2 regions of the Rhodococcus sp. PD04 genome follow, and region 2 is predicted to be linked to the other one. Evidence: riboswitches for the same ligand, from Rfam matches in the RefSeq annotation. Region 2 holds a riboswitch; the other holds the start of a gene.
The links. Region 2 has a riboswitch for cobalamin ahead of U9J23_RS26230 (ABC transporter substrate-binding protein). Riboswitches for the same ligand answer to the same signal wherever they lie in the genome.
Positions count from the first base shown of each region.

Region 1 (5,674 bases), on a different replicon from region 2:
CCTCCTTCGACTCCGCGGCGCCGATGAAGCCGACGGGAACACCGACGATCGCCGCCGGTCGCGGGGCGCCGTCGTCGAGCATCTCGAGCAGGTGGAACAGGGCGGTCGGGGCATTGCCGATCGCAACGACAGCCCCCTCGAGGCGGTCGGCCCACAGCGACACCGCCGCCGCGGAGCGGGTCGTGCCCCAACGTTCGGCGAGTTCGGGGACACGTGGGTCGGCGAGCAGACACATCACGTCGTTGTCGGCGGGCAGGCGCGTGCGGGTGACCCCCGAGGCCACCATGTTCGCGTCCGTGAGGATCGGCGCACCAGCGTTCAACGCTTCGCGTGCGGCCGGAACAAGATCGGAGTGGATGACGAGATCCCGTGCCAGATCGGTCTGTCCGCTCGCATGGATCATCCGGACCGCGACCTTCTCAGCATTCACAGGGATTGCCGACAGATCGGATTCGGCACGGATCGTCGCGAACGACCGGACGTAGATCTCGGCGCCGTCAGTGACGTAGTCGTACCGGTGCGGGGGAGGTCGAAGACTCACGGGGTGCTCCTGGCGAAAACGAGACGGTGAGACGAGTGCGGTGCGCCGCAGGCGCGTTCGCATCCGACGACATGAATTCGGGAATCGATGGTATTTCCGGCGACGATCCGGCGAGCCAGTGCTCGGGTGTCACCTTCGGCGAGGCTACACCCGGGTGCTCCCGTGCACGCCGTCACCCGCTGCCACGCCGAATCCGGGGCCGTCTCGAGGCCGGTTCCGCGCAGCGCAACGAGATTCGATCCGGACGGAAATATCAAGCCGCGCCACGGCGTGACGACCACGTCGCGATCGGGCAGCACAGCGACCGTGGCGGGGGTGAGAATTCCCAGCGGGACCAGCACCGATACCGCGTCACCGAGCACGCCGTACGGCATCGTGGGGGCCGGTGGGCGCGGTACGGGAACGGTACCGCCGAGTTCCGCTCCCGCACGCGGAAGTTGACGCACGTGCCAGACCGACCCGCGGATCCCGACGAAGCGGCGGGCGAGTCGCAGGAGCATCCCCGGCGTCTCCGCGAGCGGTACCGTCGGCCCGTCGAGTCCACCCACGATGATTCGCGCGGTCCCGTCGCCGAGTGCGACGGCGGTCAGATCGCACCTCAGCGATGCGATGTCGCCGCGACCGTCGTCGATGCCGAACAGGAACCGGCCCGGCAGCTCTGCGAGGGCGGGATCGGCGCACAGTGCGGCATCGAATTCGCGAACGAGAGGCCGGACGTCGGCGAGTCCACCCGCGAGCCCCGACAGCGGTGACGCGACGATGTTCCGCACCCGTTCGTGGCTCGCCGACGGAAGCAGGCCGGCCGCGGCGACGGCGTCGGCCAGCCCCGCGGGGACGGCCCCGCACTCGTCGAGTTCGATACCTCTGAGCTGCAGATTTCCTCGAGACGTCAGGTGTACGTCGCCGTCGGCGTAGGCGATCGACGCGGTCGACAGCGCTCGGAGTGCACCGTCGGGTATCTGCCCTCCGGGCACACGCAGGCGCACCAGCGCACCGTCCGCCGCGACATGCGGGCGAAGAATTCCGGGGCACCGATCGGGAGGGAGAGGAGGTGGCAGAGCATCCACGGACGCACATGGTTGCACACCTTTCCGGCCGGGTGCGCTACTCTCGGCTTGCCGTGGTGCTCGGGAAGCCGGTGGGAAACCGGCGCGGCCCTCGCCACTGTGAGCGGATAGTTGCTCGCCCTCGTCCGTACCGGTCCGCCGGTGCGGAGGCCACTGGATCTCGGTCCGGGAAGGTCGGTGGAGCAGCGATGACCCGTCAGCCAGGAGACCGGCCACGGCACGTGAGGTCCACGAGGGTTTTGGAGACTGAACATGGCTGTACGCCTGTGTTTTCGGGTTGCGTCGTGACGCGCCTGACTTTGTTGTCGACGTCCGACACCGACCTGTTGTCGGCGCGGTCGAGCGGCGCCGACTGGGTGCTCGGCAACCCATCGCGCCTCGACGTGTCCACCGAACTACCTGCCCTGCTCAGCGGATCAGCCCTGGTCGTCGTGCGGATCCTGGGTTCCGCCCGCAGCTGGCGCTCGGGGCTCGACACCGTGCTCGCCGCCGGGGTCCCGGTCGTCGTCCTGGGCGGTGAGCAGACGCCGGACGCCGAGCTCATGGAGTATTCGACGGTGCCGATCGGCGTTGCGGCCGAGGCGCATCGCTATCTCGCGTACGGCGGTCCTGCCAATCTCGGGCAGCTCCATGCTTTTCTGAGCGACACCGTGCTGCTCGGCGGTGACGGTTTCGAACCACCCGCCGAGCTGCCCGAATGGGGTGTGCTCGACCGTCCCGAACCGCCCGACGGCGAGCGGTCGCCGCGCGTCGGCGTGTTGTTCTACCGAGCGCACCACACCAGCGGAAACGTGCAGTTCGCACACGATCTCGCCGACGCGATCGACGCGACCGGCACGGCTCGTGGCGTCGTGATTCACTGCGCGTCACTGCGCGGTGCTCCGGACGGCTTGCTCGCCGAACTCGGCACCCTCGATGCGCTGGTCGTGACGGTGCTGGCGGCCGGCGGCACCCGACCTGCCGCTGTGAGCGCGGGAGGCGAGGACGAGGCGTGGGACGTCGGGGCGCTCGCTGCGCTCGATATCCCGATCCTGCAGGCGCTGTGCCTGACGTGGAGTCGCGACGATTGGGCGGAATCGGACGACGGTGTCTCACCGTTGGATTCGGCCACCCAGATCGCAGTGCCCGAGTTCGACGGGCGCATCATCACGGTGCCGTTCTCGTTCAAGGAACTCGGCGCCGACGGTCTGCCCCGCTACGTCACCGACCCGGAACGATGCCGCCGTGTGGCCGGTATCGCGGTCGCGCACGCGCGGCTTCGGCACGTACCACCGGGGCAGCGCCGGATCGCGATCATGCTGTCCGCGTACCCCACCAAGCACTCCCGCGTCGGCAATGCCGTCGGTCTCGACACGCCGGTGTCGGCGATCCGGTTTCTGCGCGCTCTGCGCGATGCCGGATACGACCTCGGCGACGGCTTCCCGGGCCTGGACGTCGAGGACGACACCGAGGCGGGAAACGCCCTCATCCACGCCCTGATCGATGCCGGCGGACAGGACGAGGAGTGGCTCACCGCCGAACAGCTCGCCGGAAATTCGGTGCGGGTGAGCACCTCCGACTACCTTCGGTGGACCGACGATCTACCTGCCGAGCTCACCGATGCCATGGCCGAGGCGTGGGGACCGGCGCCGGGAAGGCTGTTCGTCGACGGAGACGCCATCGTGCTGGCGACCCTGCAGGCCGGCAACGTGGTGCTGATGATCCAGCCGCCCCGTGGATTCGGCGAGAATCCGGTGGCGATCTACCACGATCCCGACATGGCGCCCTCGCACCACTATCTCGCCGCCTACAAGTGGGTCGAGCACGGTTTCGGTGCCGACGCCGTGGTGCACCTGGGCAAGCACGGATCGATGGAGTGGCTGCCGGGCAAGAACGCGGGTCTGTCCGCGGCGTGTGCAACCGACGCCACGATCGGGAACCTGCCGCTGATCTACCCGTTCCTCGTCAACGACCCGGGCGAAGGGGCACAGGCCAAGCGCCGCGCCCACGCGACGATCGTCGACCACCTCATCCCACCGATGGCGCGTGCCGAATCGTACGGCGACATCGCTCGCCTGGAGCAGCTGCTCGACGAGTACTCGAACATCGCCGCGATGGACCCGGCGAAACTGCCCGCGATCCGCGCGCAGATCTGGACGCTCATCCAGGCCGCGAAACTCGATCACGATCTCGGGCTCGACGACCGCCCGCACGACGCCGAGTTCGACGACTTCCTGTTGCACGTCGACGGCTGGTTGTGCGAGGTCAAGGACGCACAGATCCGCGACGGACTCCACATCCTCGGCGCCGCACCGACCGGCGAGGCACGGGTGAATCTCGTGTTGTCGATCCTGCGGGCCGCGCAGGTGTGGGGCGGTAAGAGCAATGCCGTCCCGGGCTTGCGCACTGCGCTCGGGTTGAAGCCCGACGCCCCATTGATCGAGGTCGACCGGGTCGAAACCGTGGCGCGGTCGCTCGTGCAGGCCATGGAGGACGACGGCTGGAACGCCGGGTCGTGCGCACTCATCGTCGAAACCGTGCTCGGCCATCCCGATTCCGAGGTCGAGCGGGTGCTCGCCTTCGCTGCCGACGAAGTGGTTCCCCGCCTCGCGGGCACGACGGCCGAACTCGACGCGGTGCTCCACGCCCTCGACGGTGGATACGTCCCGGCCGGACCGTCCGGCTCACCTTTGCGCGGCCTGGTCAACGTGCTGCCTACCGGACGCAACTTCTACACCGTCGACCCGAAGGCCGTCCCGAGCCGCCTCGCCTACGACACGGGTGTAGCGTTGGCGGACAACCTGATCGAGCGGTACCTCGCCGACACGGGGGAGTACCCGCAGTCGGTCGGCCTGTCGGTGTGGGGGACCTCGGCGATGCGCACGGCCGGCGACGACATCGCCGAGGTGCTGGCGCTGATCGGGGTACGGCCCGAATGGGATGCCGAATCCCGGCGCGTGAAGGAACTCTCGATGATCCCACTCGAAGATCTCGGACGCCCGCGCATCGACGTCACAGTCCGGATCTCCGGTTTCTTCCGCGATGCGTTCCCGCATGTCATCGGGATGCTCGACGACGCGATCCGCATGGTCGCCGCTCTCGACGAACCCGACGAGCAGAACTTCGTGCGAGCCCATGCTCGGCGGGACGAAGCCGAACACGGCGACGCCGACCGTGCGGTGCGGCGCATCTTCGGATCGAAGCCCGGCTCGTACGGTGCCGGCATCCTGCAGCTCATCGACTCCGGGAACTGGCGCACCGACGCCGATCTCGCCGAGGTCTACACCGCGTGGGGTGGCTTCGCCTACGGGCGTGGGTTGCACGGTGTTCCGGCCGCCGACGACATGCGTGCGAACTACCGGCGGATCGCGGTGGCGGCGAAGAACACCGACACCCGCGAACACGACATCGCCGATTCGGACGACTACTTCCAGTACCACGGCGGCATGGTCGCAACGGTGCGAGCGCTGACGGGCGCCGACCCGAAGGCGTACATCGGCGACTCCACCACCCCCGATGCGGTGCGCACCCGATCACTGGCGGAGGAGACTGCACGGGTGTTCCGCGCGCGGGTCGTCAACCCGCGGTGGATCGGTGCGATGCGGCGGCACGGCTACAAGGGCGCCTTCGAACTCGCCGCCACCGTCGACTACCTGTTCGGCTACGACGCCACCGCAGGTGTCGTCGAGGACTGGATGTACGAGTCGCTTGCCCAGAACTACGCGCTCGACCCCGCGAACCAGCAGTTCCTCCGCGAAGCGAATCCGTGGGCGTTGCGCGGCATCGTCGAACGACTCACCGAGGCGGCCGATCGCGGGTTGTGGTCCGAGCCCGATCCGGAGACGATGAACAGGTTGCAGCAGGCCTATCTCGACGTCGAGGGCGATCTCGAGGACCGGGGGTGAGAGTTCGGCTCATCGGGATCGGCCCCGGCGGACCGGACGATCTCACGGTCGCGGCGGTGCACGCCCTCGAGAGCGTCGACGTCTTCCTCGTGCCCGACAAGAAGCGGGGCGTGGACGATCTCGTGGCGGTCCGCGAGGAGGTCCTGCGCCGCCACACCTCCGGTGCGCATCGGGTGATCGTG
Region 1 is NZ_CP142143.1:4,178,372-4,184,045, reverse strand. It holds gene U9J23_RS19175 (precorrin-8X methylmutase) at 1-541, opposite strand, end outside; gene U9J23_RS19170 (cobalamin biosynthesis protein CobG) at 538-1,527, opposite strand; cobalamin riboswitch at 1,646-1,839, shown strand; gene cobN (cobaltochelatase subunit CobN) at 1,893-5,492, shown strand; gene cobF (precorrin-6A synthase (deacetylating)) at 5,489-5,674, shown strand, end outside.
Region 1: it holds a riboswitch for cobalamin, as region 2 does, so the genes downstream of both, cobN (cobaltochelatase subunit CobN) here and U9J23_RS26230 (ABC transporter substrate-binding protein) in region 2, are expected to answer to the same signal.

Region 2 (5,674 bases):
CGGTGTCGTCCTTGCCGATCCTGCGGTACAGCTCGGCGCGGCCGCAGCGGCGGATCCGGCCGAGTTCCGGTCCACTGGCGGTGTGTTCGCCGATGCACAGATGGAAGTGCCACCGGCCGAAGTCGACGGTGACGTACCCGTCGTACATCCCGATCTTCTTCGGTGCGTTCGGGGCCGCGACCTCCAGCGCCGAACCTTCGATGAGCAGACCGAACCACATGTCGTTCCAGTAGTCCTCGAACAGCAGCCGGATCAGACGCAGCAGGCTGTCCTCGTCGGTCGGCAACGGCCAACGCTGTTCACGCCCACCGTCCTCAGTGTCGAGCGTCTCGGGATCGAAACCAACTGTCACGGAATCTCCTTCGAAAGGTCCTTCGGCGGGGTAGGAAAGACGCAATCGCCGCAGACCCCGCCGGTGGGGGTGCGGTAGTACAGACAGCAGCTGCGACGTCGACCGGTCGCCGGGTCGATGGCGTCGGCGAGACGCGGATCGGACAGCAGTGAGTCGACGTGAGGACCCGTGGCGGAACCGATCACCCGGCCTGCACCGATCAAGGCCGATGCAGTGTTACCCCACAGCAGTCCGGCTGCGGCCTTGTTGGACCATGAGTCGACGAGCGGTCCGATCTGCCGGTCGAGCACCTCCACGGCGACACCGTCACCGAAATCCGGTTCGGTGATGTGCAAGTGCAGCCCGCCAGCGTTCCGCCACAGGAGCAGCTCGGGATCGAGCCGGACACACCGTCCGGAGTCGACGACGGAACCGATCGCCATCGACCACAAGCGTGCGACGTAGCCGAAGAAGAGGGTCGATACTGCCACGCGCGGTTCGGCGGTCCCTATCCGTGCTGCCATGTCGGCCACCAGAGCGTCGCGGGTCGCGGGGGTGCGTAGCTCGGCGGTGGGACGCCATCTGTCGTCGGCAGGGCCCGTGCTTACGCGGAAGTACGGGCCCCACACTGTAATTCGCTCAAGAGTCCCGATCGCATCAGACACGGTTGTTCTCCGCTTCCAGGTCGAACACCATCCTGCGAGGATCGAACCGCATGCGTCCACGATCGAACGCCGCCCCGATACGGCCAGATTCGGCGAGGGCAGCGGGGGTGTCGCAGGTCAGGGTCCGGTCGGCGTCGAGCAGCCACATCCGGTCGGACACCCGGAACGCGAGTTCGAGTTCGTGGGTGGACATCACGACCGCCAGATTCTGCTCGCGTGCCAGGCGTCCCAGTACATCGACGAGTTCGACGCGTGACGGAACGTCGAGGAACGAGGTGGGCTCGTCGAGTACCAGCAACGACGGATCCTGGGCGAGCGCCCGGGCGGCGAGAGTCCGTTGTCGCTGGCCATCGGACAGTTCGCCGAACTGACGGGACGCCAGGGGCGTGGCTCCCACAGCGTCGAGGGCCCAGTCCACCGCAGCCCGGTCCTCGGGGGACACCCGGGCGCTGGCCGGCAGGTGCGGCGTCCGGCCCAGGGCGACGAGTTCGCGCACGGTCAGCAAACCCGGGTCGATGCGATCGGTGAGGACCACCGAGATGCGGGTCGCGAGATCGGCGGGGCGCACCGTGGCGAGGTCCTCACCGTCGACGAATACCTGTCCGCCCAGAGGCGGTTGCAGCCCACACAGCGTGCGCAGCAAAGTCGATTTGCCCGCGCCGTTGGGTCCGACCAGCGCGGTCAGTTCGCCCCGTCGAGCAACGGCGGTCAGGTTCGCGGCGATCTTGGTGACCGTGTTCGCGCGGAAGGCGCGACGACGGGTGTAGCCGATGGTCAGATCCCGCAGTTCCACGCCGGCGGGGGTCACAGCGCCGCTCCCAGTGCTCCGCGGCGCGAGCGGATCAGGACGGCGATGACCACGGGTGCCCCCACGATCGCTGTGACGGCGTTGAGGGGGAAGACGGTGTCGGTGCCCGGCATCTGGCTCACGATCCCGCAGATCAGTGCCAGCGCACCACCGAGTAGCGCCACGCCCGGCAGGAGTACGCGGTGGTCCGAGGTGCCGAACGCCATGCGCGCCAGGTGCGGAACGATGAGGCCGAGGAAGCCGATGGGGCCACAGAAGGCCGTGGTGGCACCGGCCAGCAGGGCAGCGGAGATCACCGTCGTCAACCGGACGATGCGGATATCGATGCCCATCGAACGGGCGTATCCCTCGCCGAGGAGCAGAGCGTTCAAGGCACGCACCGTCAGCAGGGCAACGGCGATCCCCCCGAGTACGACGGGGACGAGCAGCCTCAGATCCGACCAGGTCGTCGCCGTGAAGCTGCCCAACCCCCATACCAGGAACTGCTGGCTTCGTTGCGGATCCGCATAGACCAGCAGGACGGATACCACCGCGGTGGTCGCCGACCCCAGCATCACACCGATCAGCAGCAACGTCACCGCGGATTTCACCCACCGCGCCAACACCACGATCAGCAGAAGTACCGCGGCTGCGCCGAGCGCCGCGGCGATCACCACCCCGGCACGGCCGAGGCCCGCCAGCCCTGCGGTGAACCCGCCGGCGCCGCCACCCCCGGCGACCACCACGACAGCGACACCGAGACTGGCACCGGAGCTCGCACCGAGAATGAACGGGTCGGCCAGAGCGTTGCGGAACAGCGTCTGCATCTGCAGGCCCGCGATCCCGAGAGCTGCGCCGACCGCAAGGGCGGTGACGGTGCGCGGCAGGCGCAGATCGCGTATCACCATGTCCCAGCGCGTATCTGTCGCGGAGCCGCCGGACAACACCCTCACGGTCTCGGCGAGCGGGACTGTCACCGATCCCAGGGTCACCGACAGTACCGTCGCGACGGCGACTGCGACCGCGAGAGCCACGAACACGACGGTGACGCGGCCTGCCCGAGGTGATGCGTCCAGCCGCCTATCGACCGCGGGCTCGGGTGTCTTCAGCACGGCGGTCATGCCGGCAGTTGCCGATAGAACGTGAACTCGTGGTCGGGCAGGAGATCGGGATGCAGGATCGCGACGAGATCCGCCAGGATCAGGTCGGGACGCAGCACGCCGCGCTCGTAGAAGTCGTTACCGCCGTTCGGTCCGAGTGCCTTGTTCGCGTTCCAGACCCGGCCGGTATCGACCGCGGCGAGCGATCCGTAGCGTTCGTCGTCCGCGAGAGCGTCACCGATGGAGGTCCAACTGTTGACCACCAGCCAGGTCGGAGCGTCGGCGGCCTGCGCGACCACGGCTTCGAAATCGAGGGGAAGCGAACCGGTGGTCGTCACGTCCTGCCACGGCCACTGCGCACCGGCATCGCCGAACAACCGGCCCATGTAACTGCCGCCGGAGGACATGTACCAGGTGCCCTGCGACATCCCGCCGAGCAACACGGGCACGGTCTCGACGTCGGCGGCCTTCGCCGCGACGTCGAGATACCGGTCGCGGATACCGTCGTAGACCTCGGCGGCCCGAGCTTCCGTGCCGGTGAGCGCAGCCACGACCTTGATCCACTCGGCTCGGCCCAACGGGGACGCCTCGAGCCATTCGGCGTTGGCGACCACGCCGATCCCGGCCTCGCGCAGCTGCGTGTAGGCGGGGTCGTCGGTGCCGCCGGTCATCACCACTTCGGGTGCGGCCAGCACGACGGCCTCGGTGTCGATCGAGGCACCTGCTGCGTATTCGGCGATGTCACCGGAGGCGATGCGCTTGATCACGGTGGTGTCGGAGACGTACGAGCCGTTCGAGACGCCGGTGAGCACATCGAGTTCGTCGAGCGCGGTCACCAGTGGCAGGTGGGTGGTCGAGCCGGAGTACAGGCTCGTGATCGGCACCTGGATCTGTTGGGCTTCGGCCAGCTCGCCCGCCAGCTCCGGGGCGGGTGCCCCGCACTTGACCAGCACGTACGACTCAGGTTTTGCGCCCGTGAACGGTTCGTTCACGGTGAGCACCTGGTAACTCTTTTCGTAGGTAATGGAGAAGTTCTCGGCGTCGACGATCTCGGACTTGTCGGGGAAATAGTCGACCGACGGGTCGAAGTCGGTGATACACCCGTCCGAGGCGGCGTTCTCGGTATCGGATCCCGCCGTCGAACATCCTGCGAGCAGAAGGCTCGCGGCGGTCAGCGCGATCAGGAGCTTCGGGAAGGCTGCGCGTACACGCATGGCGATTACGCCCTCTCTCGGGGAAGTCCGCCCCGGGCAAGGAGGTACGGCGACGTGAGTATCTGGCTCCCGGAGATCGTTCTCCGGTCACAGTGGCGGGACCGCGCCGGAATCACACCGGCTTCCTCGGGCGTCGTCGCAATGACGTGCCGAAATTAGCACACCCTGTCAGATGGTCGGTTTTGCCCTTTGTGCACGGTTAGGCACGACGGCGAGACATGAGGTGTCATGCAGGGACAGGGCCAGACCCCGCTTGAAAGTTCGAATGCCTCGGCCCAGCTATCGGTGTGAGGTCGGCAGGAGCCCGATTGCTGTGGGCGCGTGCTCTCGTGTGTTTCGGCCAGACTCCCGTTACTCCGCCCCACGTGTGCGGCAGAACTCCGACAAGCGAGGAGCATCAGGCATGTCGACGGAACGAATCTCGTCCCTCAGAACATCAGACTGCTCCCTTGCTTGAGTGAAGTCCGACTGCTGCGACGAGTCGCTGGCACAGCCGGTCGAGGGCTTCGATGATGGGTATATCGACGGTGCCGTAGTGCAACTGGCGGCTCGGTTGCCGGTCGGCGAGGGCAGCGAACTCGATCAGATTCTGTTGGGCCGTGCACATCTTCTCCGGCGCAGACAGCGCTGGGACATCACGCAGGTCGTACCGGCAGAGCGGCTGCACACGTCCTGGTCGCTGGGCGGGGTCGCGGGGGCGGCGCTGCGGACATCGCCACGGCACCGCGATATTGCCCATCCATGTGGTGCCGGTCCACGGAACTTGCCCGCACCCGGGACACACCGTCCGCAGATACACCTGATGGCGCAGGCAGATCGGCAGCAGCGGATTCGCCCAGCCTGCGTGCCACCACGGATCTGATTCGACCAGACAGCGGGGACAGTACCGCGCCCCCGCGGGATCGGGTCGAATCTGGCAGTGGTGAACCAGGTAGCGGGCCGCGGCGGCATCGATCGGTGTCCCCCACAAAGCGAGCGACAGCTCACCCATGGGGACGCCGAGGTAAGCGGCGATCCGCCGCTGATTCGCGCTCAGGTAGTCGAGAACGCGGTGATAGGCGACCGGACCCTGCACCACCTGCAACTCCCGCAGAATCTGCAGCGGAGAGAGCCGATACCGCGCACCGACGCGCATCAGCCATCCCGGCAGGTACTCACCGCGGTGCAGGTGCACGGTGATCGGCCACCGCTCCACCCACATCGCCACGACTGTCTCTGGACCTCGGGTGGTGTCGGGTCGAGGTGCGCTGGGCTCAGCCCGTGCGGGCAGCGGATTCGCTGGCATTGTCGACGGTCGCGGTGGTGATCAGCTCGGCGGTGACGGTTTCGACGCCGGTGGCGATCGCGAGATACGAGACGCGGTCGAGCAGGTTCGTCAGCGACGCGATCCGCCCTTGGGTGCGGCGGTGCACCAGCCGGGCGTGCTCGCACAGCATCCCGGCGCGGGCGTCGGCGAGGATGAGGTGGTCTTCGGCGGTGCGCAGCAGCGCGAGCCAGCCGCGCATCCCGGTGTCGGTGTCGATGCTGAACGGGGCGACCGGGCAGCGGGTGGCGCGGCGGCTGGTCTGGGCGTAGAC
Region 2 is NZ_CP142144.1:425,677-431,350, forward strand. It holds gene U9J23_RS26210 (DUF7676 family protein) at 1-352, opposite strand, end outside; gene U9J23_RS26215 ((2Fe-2S)-binding protein) at 349-855, opposite strand; gene U9J23_RS26220 (ABC transporter ATP-binding protein) at 989-1,804, opposite strand; gene U9J23_RS26225 (FecCD family ABC transporter permease) at 1,801-2,904, opposite strand; gene U9J23_RS26230 (ABC transporter substrate-binding protein) at 2,901-4,097, opposite strand; cobalamin riboswitch at 4,134-4,256, opposite strand; gene U9J23_RS26235 (TniQ family protein) at 4,534-5,298, opposite strand; gene U9J23_RS26240 (ATP-binding protein) at 5,351-5,674, opposite strand, start outside.